Regions from separate parts of the Streptomyces sp. NPDC088246 genome, predicted to be linked through region 2. Evidence: predicted binding sites of a transcription regulator. Region 2 holds the regulator's gene; the other holds the start of a gene.
The links. Region 2 encodes HrcA, which represses chaperone genes, less so after heat shock. Its sites were predicted from a motif close to TTNGCACTCNGNNNNNCNGAGTGCNAA; they were not measured.
Positions count from the first base shown of each region.

Region 1 (6,675 bases), on a different contig from region 2:
GTCCTCTACATGCTCTTCCCCCTCGTCTGGCTGGTCACCGCCGCCACGAAGGACACCGGCGGTCTGCTCGCGGGCAACGCCTTCTCCTTCGAGGGCTTCAACCTCGGCGAGAACCTGTCGAACCTGGCCTCCTACGGCGACGGCGTCTACTTCCGCTGGTACCTCAACAGCCTCTTCTACGCGGGCGGCGGGGCGATCGTCTGTTCGCTGATCTGTGTCGCCGCGGGGTACGCCTTCGACAAGTACGAATTCCGGGGCAAGGAGAAGCTGTTCGGCCTCGTGCTGATGGGCGTGCTCGTCCCCACCACGGCGCTCGCGCTGCCGATGTACCTCCTGGCCTCCAAGACCGGCCTGGTCAACACCTACTGGTCCGTGCTGATCCCGGTGCTCGTCAATCCGTTCGGCGTGTATCTCGCCCGGGTGTTCAGCACCGGCTACATACCGAACGAGGCCCTGGAGGCCGCCCGTATCGACGGGGCCGGCGAGCTGCGCGTCTTCTGGTCCATCGGACTGCGCATGGTCATGCCGGGTTTCGTGACCGTCTTCCTCTTCCAGTTCACCGCGATCTGGAACAACTTCTTCCTCCCGCTCGTGATGCTCTCGGACCGCAAGCTCTTCCCGCTGAGCCTCGGTCTGTACTCCTGGAACACCAACACCCACGGCGAGCCGAGCTTCTATCCGCTCGTCGTCACCGGCTCCCTCCTCGCCGTCATCCCCCTGATCGTCGCCTTCGTCTCGCTGCAGCGGCACTGGAAGGCCGGTCTGACCGCCGGCAGCGTCAAGTGACTCTCACGCGAGACCTGAGGAGTACGAGTTCCACCATGCCCCACGCCACTGACAACCGGCCGACGGCCCTGCTCGCGATGGGCCCCGGCATCGCCGGACGCCTCCTCGCCGACCGCCACCGCACCCGGCTGGCGACCCTCACCCGCACCGACCCGCACCTCGTCGCCCACGACCTGGCCGACCCGACGCCCGAGGTGGCCTCCGCGCTCGCCGATGCCGAGGTGCTGTTCACCTGCTGGGGTGCGACGCCGCTCACCGCCGAGGTGCTGGCGGCCGCACCCCGGCTGCGGGCCGTGGTGCACGCGGCCGGTTCCGTGAAGCACCACATCACCGACGCCTGCTGGGAGCGCGGGATCGCCGTCACCTCGGCAGCCGGGGCCAACGCGCTGCCGGTGGCCGAATTCACGCTCGCCGCGATCCTCTTCGCGGGCAAGCGCATCCTGCACTCCGCGGATCGCTATCGCGCCCTGCGCGCCGATCACGACTGGCTCGCGGAGCTCGACGGCTTTGGCAACTACCGCCGTACGGTCGGCATCGTCGGCGCCTCCCGTATCGGCCGGCGCGTGATCGAGCTGCTGCGACCCTTCGACCTGGACGTCCTGCTGTACGACCCGTACGTGGACGGTCCGGAGGCGGCGCGGCTCGGTGTACGGCTCACCTCGCTCGACGAGCTGTGCGCGAGCAGCTCGGTCGTATCCGTGCACGCGCCGCAGCTCCCGGAGACGCACCACATGATCGGCGCCGCGCAGCTGTCGGCCATGGCGCCCGGGGCGACGCTGATCAACACGGCGCGGGGATCGCTGATCGACGAGGAGGCGCTGCTGCCCGAGCTGACCACCGGGCGGCTGCACGCGGTGCTGGATGTGACGGAGCCCGAACTTCCGCCTGCGCACTCACCGTTGTACGACCTGCCGAATGTGCTGCTCACTCCGCATGTCGCGGGTTCGCTGGGCGATGAGCTGCACCGGATGGCCGACCAGGCGCTGGACGAGATGGAGCGGTTCGCGGCCGGCCTGCCCTTCGCGGACCCGGTCCGGGCGGGGGCGCTGCCGCGCTCGGCGTGACGGGGGCGTTGTCCCCTGCCCGCCCTTTCCCGACGCGGAATCCACGTCTGCGAGAACGAGCGACCCGCACCACGCACGGCGGACACCACCATCGCTCAACGCCTGGCCGGGCACCTCTGAGGCCCGGTACCCCGCGAGACGGGGTACCGGGCCTCAGTGGCTGTCCGAGCTACACGCTAGTGCGAGTGGCCGTGACCGTGACCGGCCTCGGCCTCTTCCTCGGCCGGCTTCTCGACGACCAGCGTCTCGGTCGTGAGCAGCAGCGACGCGATGGACGCGGCGTTCTCCAGCGCGGAGCGGGTGACCTTGACCGGGTCGATGACGCCGGCCTTCACCAGGTCGCCGTACTCGCCGGTCGCGGCGTTGAAGCCCTGGCCCTTGTCGAGCTCGGAGACCTTCGAGGTGATGACGTAACCCTCGAGGCCGGCGTTCTCGGCGATCCAGCGCAGCGGCTCGACGGCGGCGCGGCGCACGACCGCGACACCGGTGGCCTCGTCGCCGGTCTTGTCGAGGTTGCCCTCAAGAACCTTGACGGCGTGGACCAGAGCGGAGCCACCACCGGAGACGATGCCCTCCTCGACCGCGGCGCGGGTCGCGGAGATGGCGTCCTCCAGACGGTGCTTCTTCTCCTTGAGCTCCACCTCGGTGGCGGCACCGACACGGATCACGCACACGCCGCCGGCCAGCTTCGCGAGGCGCTCCTGGAGCTTCTCGCGGTCCCAGTCGGAGTCCGTGGCGTCGATCTCGGCCTTGATCTGGTTGACCCGGCCCTTGACGTCGCCGGGCTCGCCGCCGCCGTCCACGATCGTCGTGTCGTCCTTGGAGACGGTGACGCGGCGGGCGGTGCCCAGCACGTCCAGACCGGCCTGGTCGAGCTTGAGGCCGACCTCCTCGGCGATGACGGTCGCACCGGTGAGGGTGGCGATGTCGCCGAGCATGGCCTTGCGGCGGTCACCGAAGCCCGGGGCCTTCACCGCGACGGCGTTGAAGGTGCCACGGATCTTGTTGACGACGAGGGTCGACAGCGCCTCGCCCTCGACGTCCTCGGCGATGATCAGCAGCGGCTTGGAGCCACCGGCCTGGATGACCTTCTCCAGCAGCGGGAGCAGCTCCTGGATCGCGCCGATCTTGCCCTGGTGGATCAGGATGTACGGGTCGTCGAGGACGGCCTCCATACGCTCCTGGTCGGTCACCATGTACGGGGACAGGTAGCCCTTGTCGAAGGCCATGCCCTCGGTGAAGTCGAGGTCCAGACCGAAGGTGTTGGACTCCTCGACGGTGATGACACCGTCCTTGCCGACCTTGTCCATCGCGTCCGCGATGAGCTCGCCGACCTGCGGGTCCTGCGCGGAGAGCGCGGCCACGGCGGCGATGTCGCTCTTGTCGTCGATCGGTCGGGCGGTCGCGAGGAGCTCCTCGGACACGGCCTTGACCGCGGCGTCGATGCCCTTCTTCAGGGCGGCCGGGGAAGCACCCGCGGCGACGTTGCGCAGACCCTCGCGGACGAGCGCCTGGGCCAGCACGGTGGCGGTGGTCGTACCGTCACCCGCCACGTCGTTGGTCTTGGTCGCCACCTCCTTCACCAGCTGGGCACCGAGGTTCTCGTACGGGTCGTCGAGCTCGACCTCGCGCGCGATGGTGACACCGTCGTTGGTGATGGTGGGAGCGCCGAACTTCTTGTCGATGACGACGTTGCGGCCCTTGGGGCCGATCGTCACCTTGACCGTGTCGGCAAGCTTGTTGACGCCGCGCTCAAGGGCGCGACGGGCGTCCTCGTCGAACTTCAGAATCTTCGCCATGGCAGCTGAGCTTTCCTCTCAAACGAACTGCGCCCCCGGCCACCCGGCTGGTTATTCGCAGGGGGCCAGGGGCGCAGAACAGAAGCAAACGTGGGTGAATTACTTCTCGATGATCGCGAGCACGTCGCGAGCCGAGAGGACGAGGTACTCCTCGCCGTTGTACTTCACCTCGGTGCCGCCGTACTTGCTGTACAGCACGACGTCGCCGGTCTTGACGTCGAGCGGAAGGCGCTCGCCGTTCTCGAAGCGGCCCGGGCCCACGGCCAGGACGACGCCCTCCTGGGGCTTCTCCTTGGCGGTGTCCGGAATGACCAGGCCGGAGGCCGTGGTCTGCTCGGCGTCGAGCGGCTGGACCACAATGCGGTCCTCGAGCGGCTTGATCGCAACCTTGGTGCTGGCGGTCGACACGATCCGGTCTCCCCCTTCGGAGATCTCACGGGGTTAAGAGTCTTTGGATGGCGACCAGGTGGATCCGTCGTCGCGGGTGCCGGACCTGCCAGTCGCACAGTACTGCTGGCACTCTCCAGTGGTGAGTGCCAGCACCGAGACTATGACCGGGATTAGCACTCGGTCAAGCGGAGTGCCAATTCAGCCAGTCGTGGCGTCATGTGGACCCCGCTCGCGCACGGTGCGACGGGGCGCCGGCCGCATGCGGCGGTCCGGAGAACGCAAAGGTCCGGACGGCACAGGGACAACGCGGGGCCGGACCACACCGTTCCGTACGACCGTGGGTTCATGCTCGAACCTCCGTACCAGCCGTCGAACCCGCTGCCGCATCACCCCTCGGCCGCGCAGGACTCCTCGCGACCCGTGAACGGCTGCCTGGACGTGCTGCTGGGCCTGCTGCCGGCGGTCCTGGAGGGGGTGATCTGCATGGGGGCCCTCTATTACCTGATCCTCTTGCGGTGGGACCCCGACGGTCAGGAGTCGACGGAGCCACCGCCGATGGACTGGACGCCTGTCCTCGTCTTCGGCGGGATCGCCACGGTGATCTGCCTGTTCGCCGTGGTGCTGATCCGCGCGAACCGGCCCTGGGCGGGCGCGGTCCAGATCCTGGCCGCGCTCCTGCTGTGCGTGATGGCGGCGCTGATCGGGCACGAGGACTACCGCCGCTCGCACCCGGCGCCGGCCTCCGCTCCCCCGTACGATCCCGGCCGGTCCGGCCACCAGTGCCTCAGCGGTGGCGACAACCGCGAGTGCCTGGACTCCTTCAGCTGACGGCAGGCGATGACGACCAGCGACCCCGACCCCCCGTGGTCGCCGTGCGGATGCGCCTGCGGGCCCGCCGCGGGGGCCGGCTTCGGGTGGGTCACCTTCTGTGCGGCCTTGCGGCCCAGCCGTTCGATCGGGTCCACCGACTGTGCGCACCCGGCGGTGGCGGCCAGGAGCGCACCGGCGGTCAGCAGTCCGGCGAGCAGGCGATGCACCCTTCTCATACGTAGTCCTCCAGCCGGGCCACGGCGTACCCCTTGTCCGTGATGGTCTTCATGACCGCCCGGACCAGGTCGGCCATGCTGCCGCCCCAGTCCTTCCGGCCCCGGAAGTGCGTGAGGATGATGTCGCCGGGGTGCAGGTCCTGGTCCGCCTCGCGCCACTCCATGTGGTCCGGGAACGCCTCCGCGTTCCAGAGCGGTACGGCCTTGATGCCGCAGGACTTCGCGATGCGCAGTGTGTCCGCGTTGTAGTTGCCGTACGGCGGGCGGAAGAGGGTGGGCCGCTGCCCGTACTGCTCCTCGATGATGGCCTGCTGGCCGCAGATCTCGCTCTTCTGCTCGTTGTACGAAAGTCCGGGCAGGTAGGGGTGGTTGAGCGTGTGGTTGTTGAGGCCGGCACCCAGCCGCTGCATCTCCAGGAAGTACCCGTAGCTGTCGCGCACCAGGTAGTCGCTGAGGAACGCGCTGTACGGGATGTCCAGCTCGTCCATCATCTGCAGCAGTTCGGGATCCTTCTCGTCACCGTCGTCCATCGTCAGGAAGACGACCCGGTCCTTGGTCGGGACGGTGGTGAAGACCGGCGGCAGCGAGGCGTCGCCGCCGTTGACCTCGAACCCCTCGCGGGTGGTGATGTGCGGCTTCACGGCGGGTGGCGGGGGTGCGATCAGCGGTGGCCTGTCCAGCCTCCACTTCTTGGCGAGGGCCGCCCGTACGGCCGGGCCGAACCTCGCGTTCTCACGGAGCTTGGCGGGTGCGCCGCCCTGGCCGGCAAGCTGTCCGGGGCCCGCCCCCAGTCCGGGAACACCCGGCGGTCCGGCGGCAGGCCGGGCCCGGTGCTCGCCACCGTCGCCGGACCGGCCGCCGGCCTGGGAGGCACAGCCGGAGCAGACCGCGGCGACCAGGAGTGCGGCCAGGACCGCGCAGGCCGGCCGATGCCTGCCGGAGCCCCGCCCGCCCCCCGGTTCCGGCATGCCCGATCCGCTCCTTTTCATGGTTAATTTTTCCTTTTGTCGTACAAGTTGCATGGCGTCGCATCCTGCCAGCACGTGAGGGGCGCCCCGGCCCGACACCGCCACCGGGCCCGCCGGTCAACCCGGCTGGCTCACAATGGGGCGCGTGAACGCCTTCGCCCCGAACGACCCGTCCGACGCCGACGACAGGTCCGACGCCCCCGACCCGTCCGACCCCCTCGCCGCTTTCATGGCCCTGCGCACCCCCGAGGGCGCGGCGCTCCTGGACGGGCTGCGGTCCTACGACCCCGCCCAGGAGCTCACCACCGCCACCCGGCTTCGCCGCACCCACCCGGCCTCGCTGGTCTCGGCGGCGCTGGGGCAGGCGCGGCTGCGGCAGCGGGCGGTGGCGAAATTCGGTGCCGAGGACGCGTACCGGATGTTCTTCACACCGAACGGCGTCGAACAGGCGACACGTACGTCGGTGGCCACCCATCGCGCACAGCGGTTCGTGGCGGCGGGCGGGGTGCGGAGCGTCGCCGATCTCTGCTGCGGGATCGGCGGCGACGCGATCGCGCTCGCACGGGCGGGCATCTTCGTCCTCGCAGTGGACCGCGACCCGCTGACCGCCGAGGTGGCCCGC
Region 1 is NZ_JBIURV010000012.1:121,147-127,821, reverse strand. Features, by position in the region: gene ACIPEK_RS18760 (carbohydrate ABC transporter permease) at 1-786, shown strand, start outside; gene ACIPEK_RS18755 (hydroxyacid dehydrogenase) at 822-1,850, shown strand; gene groL (chaperonin GroEL) at 2,027-3,649, opposite strand; gene groES (co-chaperone GroES) at 3,749-4,057, opposite strand; gene ACIPEK_RS18740 (DUF6234 family protein) at 4,385-4,867, shown strand; gene ACIPEK_RS18735 (polysaccharide deacetylase family protein) at 5,082-6,107, opposite strand; gene ACIPEK_RS18730 (methyltransferase domain-containing protein) at 6,190-6,675, shown strand, end outside.
Region 1: the regulator HrcA is predicted to act here: its motif matches at 4,210-4,236, upstream of groES (co-chaperone GroES).

Region 2 (6,675 bases):
ACGGACGGCGTGACGGAGCGGCGCTCCGGGACGCTGATGTTCGACGACGGGGACGGTCTGGCCCGGGCGCTGGCCGACTGTGCCGGGCTGTCGGCGGACGGGATCGCGGACCGGATCAAGCGGGCCGTGCACGAATTCGCCGAGCGGCCGCCCGATGACGATCTGGCGCTGCTGGTGCTGCAGGCGGGGTGAGGGTGCGGCGGGGCGGCCGGGGGTGCTTGCTGCGGCCCGGGTGCCGCGGTGCGGCCCGCGAGTGCGTGCCCCTTCGTGATCATGAACGTGGCTCGGAGGTCCCCGGCGGCGAGTGACAATGGGCGGTATGCCTTCCGTACTGCCCGATGGTGAACCCGTACCCGACGACGGGGCGCTGCCCCGCCATGCCCTGGAAGGCGCCGCCGACCGGCCGCTCGGCTTCTACCTGCATGTGCCGTACTGCGCGACCCGCTGCGGCTACTGCGACTTCAACACCTACACCGCCACCGAGCTGCGCGGCTCCGGCGGTGCGCTGGCCTCCCGGGACAACTACGCGGCCCATCTGATCGGCGAGGTCCGCCAGGCCCGCAAGGTCCTCGGTGACGATCCGCGTCCGGTCCGTACGGTCTTCGTCGGCGGCGGCACACCGACCCTGCTGGCCGCCGGAGACCTGGTACGGATGCTGGGGGCGATCCGCGACGAGTTCGGGCTCGCGGACGATGCCGAGATCACCACCGAGGCCAACCCGGAATCCGTCGATCCGGCGTATCTGGCCGAGCTGCGGGAGGGCGGCTTCAACCGGATCTCGTTCGGGATGCAGAGCGCGCGGCAGCACGTGCTGAAGATCCTGGACCGTACGCATACGCCGGGGCGGCCCGAGGCGTGTGTCGCCGAAGCGCGGGAGGCGGGCTTCGAGCACGTCAACCTCGATCTGATCTACGGCACGCCCGGGGAGTCCGACGACGACTGGCGGGCCTCGCTGGACGCGGCGATCGGCGCGGGGCCGGACCATGTGTCCGCGTACGCGCTGATCGTCGAGGAGGGGACGCAGCTGGCCCGGCGGATCCGGCGCGGCGAGATTCCGATGACCGATGACGACGCCCATGCGGACCGGTATCTGATCGCGGACGAGGCGATGACCGCGGCGGGCTTCTCCTGGTACGAGGTGTCGAACTGGGCCCGCACACCCGAGGGCCGGTGCCTGCACAACGAGCTGTACTGGCGCGGAGCCGACTGGTGGGGCGCCGGTCCCGGGGCGCACAGCCATGTCGGCGGGGTGCGCTGGTGGAACGTGAAGCATCCGGGGGCGTACGCGCAGGCTCTGGCCGAGGGGCGATCGCCGGGGGCCGGGCGCGAGATCCTCTCCGCCGAGGACCGGCGGGTCGAGCGGATCCTGCTGGAGCTGCGGCTCGCGGACGGGTGTCCGTTGTCGCTGCTGGCACCGGCGGGGCTGGGCGCGGCGGGGCGGGCGGTGGAGGACGGGCTGCTGGAGCGGGTGCCGTACGGGCAGGGGCGGGCGGTGCTTACGTTGCGGGGGCGGTTGCTGGCGGATGCGGTGGTGCGGGATCTGGTGGACTGAGAGGGCGGGTGCGGGGCCGGGTGGGGTGCGGGTGCGCCTGCGGCGGGCCCGTTCCCCTGCCCGCTCCTTCCCGTAACCGGGGGCTCCGCCCCCGGAGAGGCCGGGGGTCCGGCGAAGGGGCTACCGAGGCGGCGCCGTCACGAAGTCGATCAGGTGCTCCACGGAGCCCAGCAGTGCCGGTTCCAGATCCCGGTACGAGCGCACCGTGGACAGGATTCGCTGCCAGGCCGCGCCCGTGTTCTCCGGCCAGCCCAGAGCGCGGCACACGCCCGTCTTCCAGTCCTGGCCACGCGGGATCACCGGCCAGGCGGCGATGCCCACGGACGACGGCTTCACCGCCTCCCACACATCGATGTAGGGGTGGCCGACCACCAGCACGTTCGCGTCCGAGACCTGGGAGGCGATCCGGGACTCCTTTGAGCCCGGGACCAGGTGGTCGACCAGAACGCCCAGCCTGGCGTCCGGGCCGGGGGAGAACTCGCGCACGATGGCCGGGAGGTCGTCGATGCCCTCGAGGTATTCGACGACCACGCCCTCGATCCGCAGGTCGTCGCCCCAGACCCGCTCGACCAGCTCCGCGTCGTGGCGGCCCTCCACATAGATCCGGCCCGCCCGCGCGACCCGGGCGCGCGCCCCGGGGACCGCGACCGAACCCGATGCCGTACGCGCGGGGCGTACGGGAGCGGCCGCCGACGGGCGCACGAGCGTGACCACCCGGCCCTCCAGCAGGAAGCCGCGCGGCTCCATCGGGAACACCCGGTGCTTGCCGAAGCGGTCCTCCAGGGTCACCGTCGGACCCTGGGCCGTCTTCTCGCAGCGGATCACCGCACCGCAGAATCCCGTGGAGACCTCCTCCACGACCAGATCGGGATCGGCGGGGACCTCGGGAACGGGGGCGGACTTCTTCCACGGCGGGGTCAGGTCCGGCTGGTAGCTGCGCATCGGATGACGATAAGACGACAACACGTCACGACACGCCGAAGAGGACGGCCAGTTGGTCACGCTGGTCCCTGACGAACGCCGCGTCCACCACCGCCCCGTGCCCCGGAACGTACACCGCGTCCTCGCCGCCCAGCGCCAGCAGCCGGTCCAGCGTGGCCGGCCAGCGGGACGGGACGGCGTCCCGTCCCGCCTGCGGTTCGCCGGACTCCTCGACCAAGTCGCCGCAGAGCACCACCGAGGGGGAGCCGGGGACGAGCACCGCCAGATCGTGGCTGCTGTGGGCGGGGCCCACATTCGCCAGCAGCACCTGACGGCCGCCGCCCAGATCGAGCGTCCACTCGTCGCGCACTTCATGGTGCGGGGCCACCAGCGCATCGACGGCCTCGGCCGCATCGTTTTCGGACACTCCGTGGCGCACCGCGGAGGCGTGCAGATCGTCCGCCCCGAGCTTCATCAGCCCGGCCATGCCGACTGCTCCGTACACCTGGGTGCCGGAGAAGGCGGCGGTGCCCAGTACATGGTCGAAATGGGGGTGGCTGAGTGCGATATGCGTCACCTTCCGGCCGAGCAGGGCCTGTGCCTGGGCCCGGATTTCCTCACCTTCGCGGAGTGTTGATCCGGTGTCGTAGAGCAGCACTCCATCCGCTCCGACCACCAGTGCGACTGTCGCATCCCATCCGGGGAGGCGCCGTCGGCCCACTCCGTGACCGAGTCGCTCCCAGCCGAACTCTTCCCAAGAGGCGTCCATACCGCGACGCTATCGGCAACGACCTGCGCAGTCTCGCGGTAGCGTGACCGGTCGCCCTTGCTAGGCCCCCACCCGGCCGCCGTACACTGGCCGGGGGATTGCTGGCACTCGTGAGGACAGAGTGCCAGGGGGATTCCTGGGAATGAAACAGGAACGGCCCGAGAACCACCGAGGAAACACAGCTGGAGGTGTGCGCGATGCTCAGCGAACGCAGACTCGAAGTGCTGCGCGCCATCGTCCAGGACTATGTCGGCACCGAGGAGCCCGTGGGCTCCAAGGCGCTCACGGAGCGGCACAAGCTGGGGGTCTCCCCGGCCACCGTCCGCAACGACATGGCGGTGCTGGAGGACGAGGGTTTCATCGCCCAGCCCCACACCAGTGCGGGACGCATCCCGACGGACAAGGGCTACCGGCTCTTCGTCGACAAGCTTGCGGGTGTCAAGCCCCTCTCGTCGCCGGAACGTCGTGCCATTCACAATTTCCTCGACGGCGCGGTCGACCTCGACGATGTCGTGGGCCGCACCGTACGGCTGCTCGCGCAGCTGACCCGGCAGGTCGCCATCGTGCAGTACCCCTCGCTGACCCGGTCGACGGTTCGGCATGTGGAGCTGCTGTCGCTGGCAGCCGCCCGGCTGATGCTCGTGCTGATCACGGACACCGGCCGGGTCGAGCAGCGCATGATCGACTGCCCCGCTCCGTTCGGTGAGACCTCTCTCGCCGATCTGCGGGCCCGGCTCAACAGCCGGGTCGTCGGACGCCGTTTCGCGGATGTCCCGCAGCTGGTGCAGGATCTGCCGGAATCCTTCGAGAGCGAGGACCGGGGAACCGTGTCCACCGTGCTCTCCACCCTGCTCGAAACCCTTGTCGAGGAGACGGAGGAGCGGCTGATGATCGGCGGCACCTCCAACCTCACCCGCTTCGGGCACGACTTCCCTGTGATGATCCGGCCGGTGCTGGAGGCATTGGAGGAGCAGGTCGTGCTGCTGAAGCTGCTCGGCGAGGCCAAGGACTCGGGCATGACCGTACGGATCGGGCACGAGAACGCCCACGAGGGGCTCAACTCCACGTCCGTCGTCGCGGTCGGCTACGGTTCGGGCGACGAGGCAGTCGCCAAACTCGGCGTGGTCGGACCGACCCGCATGGACTACCCCGGAACGATGGGAGCGGTACGCGCAGTGGCACGTTACGTCGGACAGATCCTGGCGGAGTCGTAAGTGGCCACGGACTACTACGCCGTACTCGGCGTGCGCCGCGACGCATCTCAGGACGAGATCAAGAAGGCATTCCGTCGGCTCGCTCGTGAGCTGCATCCGGATGTGAACCCCGATCCGAAGACCCAGGAGCGGTTCAAGGAGATCAACGCCGCTTACGAGGTGCTGTCGGACCCGCAGAAGAAGCAGGTCTACGACCTCGGCGGCGACCCGCTGTCCGCCTCCGGCGGCGGTGGCGCGGGCGGATTCGGACAGGGTGGCTTCGGCAACTTCTCCGACATCATGGACGCGTTCTTCGGTACGTCGTCGCAGCGCGGACCCCGTTCGCGCACCCGGCGCGGCCAGGACGCGATGATCCGGCTGGAGATCGATCTCGCCGAGGCCGCGTTCGGCACCACCAAGGACATCCAGGTCGACACGGCCGTCGTCTGTGTGACCTGCAACGGCGAGGGCGCCGCACCCGGCACCTCCGCCCAGACCTGTGACATGTGCCGCGGCCGCGGCGAGGTCTCCCAGGTCACCCGGTCCTTCCTGGGTCAGGTCATGACCTCGCGGCCCTGCCCGCAGTGCCAGGGCTTCGGTACGGTCGTGCCGACCCCGTGCCCGGAGTGCGCCGGCGACGGCCGTATCCGGTCGAGGCGCACGCTCACCGTGAAGATCCCCGCCGGTGTCGACAACGGCACCCGCATCCAGCTCGCGGGCGAGGGCGAGGTCGGCCCCGGCGGCGGCCCGGCCGGGGATCTGTACGTGGAGATCCACGAGCTGCCGCACTCGGTGTTCCAGCGCCGCGGCGACGATCTGCACTGCACGGTCACCATCCCCATGACGGCGGGCGCGCTCGGCACCAAGGTGCCGTTGGAGACGCTCGACGGCCTGGAGGAGGTCGACATCCGGCCCGGCACCCAGTCCGGCCAGTCGGTCCCGCTGCACGGCCGCGGGATCACGCATCTGCGGGGCGGCGGGCGTGGCGATCTGATCGTGCACGTCGAGGTCTTGACCCCGACGAAGCTGGACCCGGAGCAGGAGCGACTGCTGCGGGACCTGGCGAAGCTGCGCGGCGAGGAGCGGCCCACCGGCCAGTTCCAGCCCGGGCAGCAGGGGCTGTTCTCCCGGCTGAAGGACGCCTTCAACGGGCGCTGACGGCCCCCGCACACCGTTCCCCGCCGCCGGACGGGCTCGCCTGCCGAGCCCGTCCGGCGTTTGAGGACAAAATGGACCGCAGGCCGCGCACGCCGAGGCATGCAGGACGTGACACGATGCGGTCATGTCATCCGTGTTGACCGATCTCTGCCGGTATCCGGTCGTGCAGGCCCCGATGGCGGGTGGTGCGTCCTGTCCGCAGCTCGTCGCGGCCGTCGCCGAAGCGGGCGGGCTGGGCTTCCTCGCCGCCGGGTACAAGACGGCGGACGGCATGTACAACGAGATCAAACAGCTGCGCGGGCTGACCGGTCAGCCCTTCGGCGTCAATCTCTTCATGCCGCAGCCGGGTCTCGCCGACCCGAGCGCCGTCGAGGTGTACCGGCATCAGCTGGCCGGCGAGGCCGCCTGGTACGAGACCCCGCTCGGCGACCCGGACTCCAGCGGCGACGACGGCTACGAGGCCAAGCTCGCCATCCTCCTGGAGGACCCGGTCCCGGCAGTCTCGTTCACCTTCGGCTGCCCGACACGCGACACCCTCGACGCGTTCGCAGGCGTCGGCACGTACACCGTCGTGACGGTCACCACGCCCGAGGAGGCCCAGGCCGCCCAGTGGGCGGGGGCCGACGCGGTCTGTGTCCAGGGCATAGAAGCGGGCGGCCACCAGTCCACCCACCGCGACGACCCGCAGACCGACGGCACCGGGATCGGGCTGCTCTCCCTGGTGTCCCAGGTCCGCGAGACCGTACAGGTGCCGATCATCGCCGCGGGCGGGCTGATGCGCGGGTCCCAGATCGCCGCGGTGCTCGCCGCGGGTGCGGAGGCGGCGCAGCTCGGCACGGCGTTTCTCGTCTGCCCCGAGTCCGGGGCGAATCTGCTGCACAAGCAGGCACTGACCAACCCGCTGTTCGTACGGACCGCCCTGACCCGGGCGTTCTCCGGCCGCCCGGCCCGCGGCCTGGTCAACCGCTTCATGCGCGAGCACGGCCCGTACGCCCCCGCCGCCTACCCGCAGGTCCACTATCTGACGGCGGGGCTGCGCGCGGCGGCGGCAAAGGCCGGGGACGCCCAGGGCATGGCACTGT
Region 2 is NZ_JBIURV010000022.1:9,248-15,922, forward strand. Features, by position in the region: gene ACIPEK_RS27465 (SpoIIE family protein phosphatase) at 1-192, shown strand, start outside; gene hemW (radical SAM family heme chaperone HemW) at 311-1,552, shown strand; gene ACIPEK_RS27475 (DUF3097 domain-containing protein) at 1,673-2,494, opposite strand; gene ACIPEK_RS27480 (MBL fold metallo-hydrolase) at 2,520-3,242, opposite strand; gene hrcA (heat-inducible transcriptional repressor HrcA) at 3,440-4,456, shown strand; gene dnaJ (molecular chaperone DnaJ) at 4,457-5,593, shown strand; gene ACIPEK_RS27495 (nitronate monooxygenase) at 5,718-6,675, shown strand, end outside.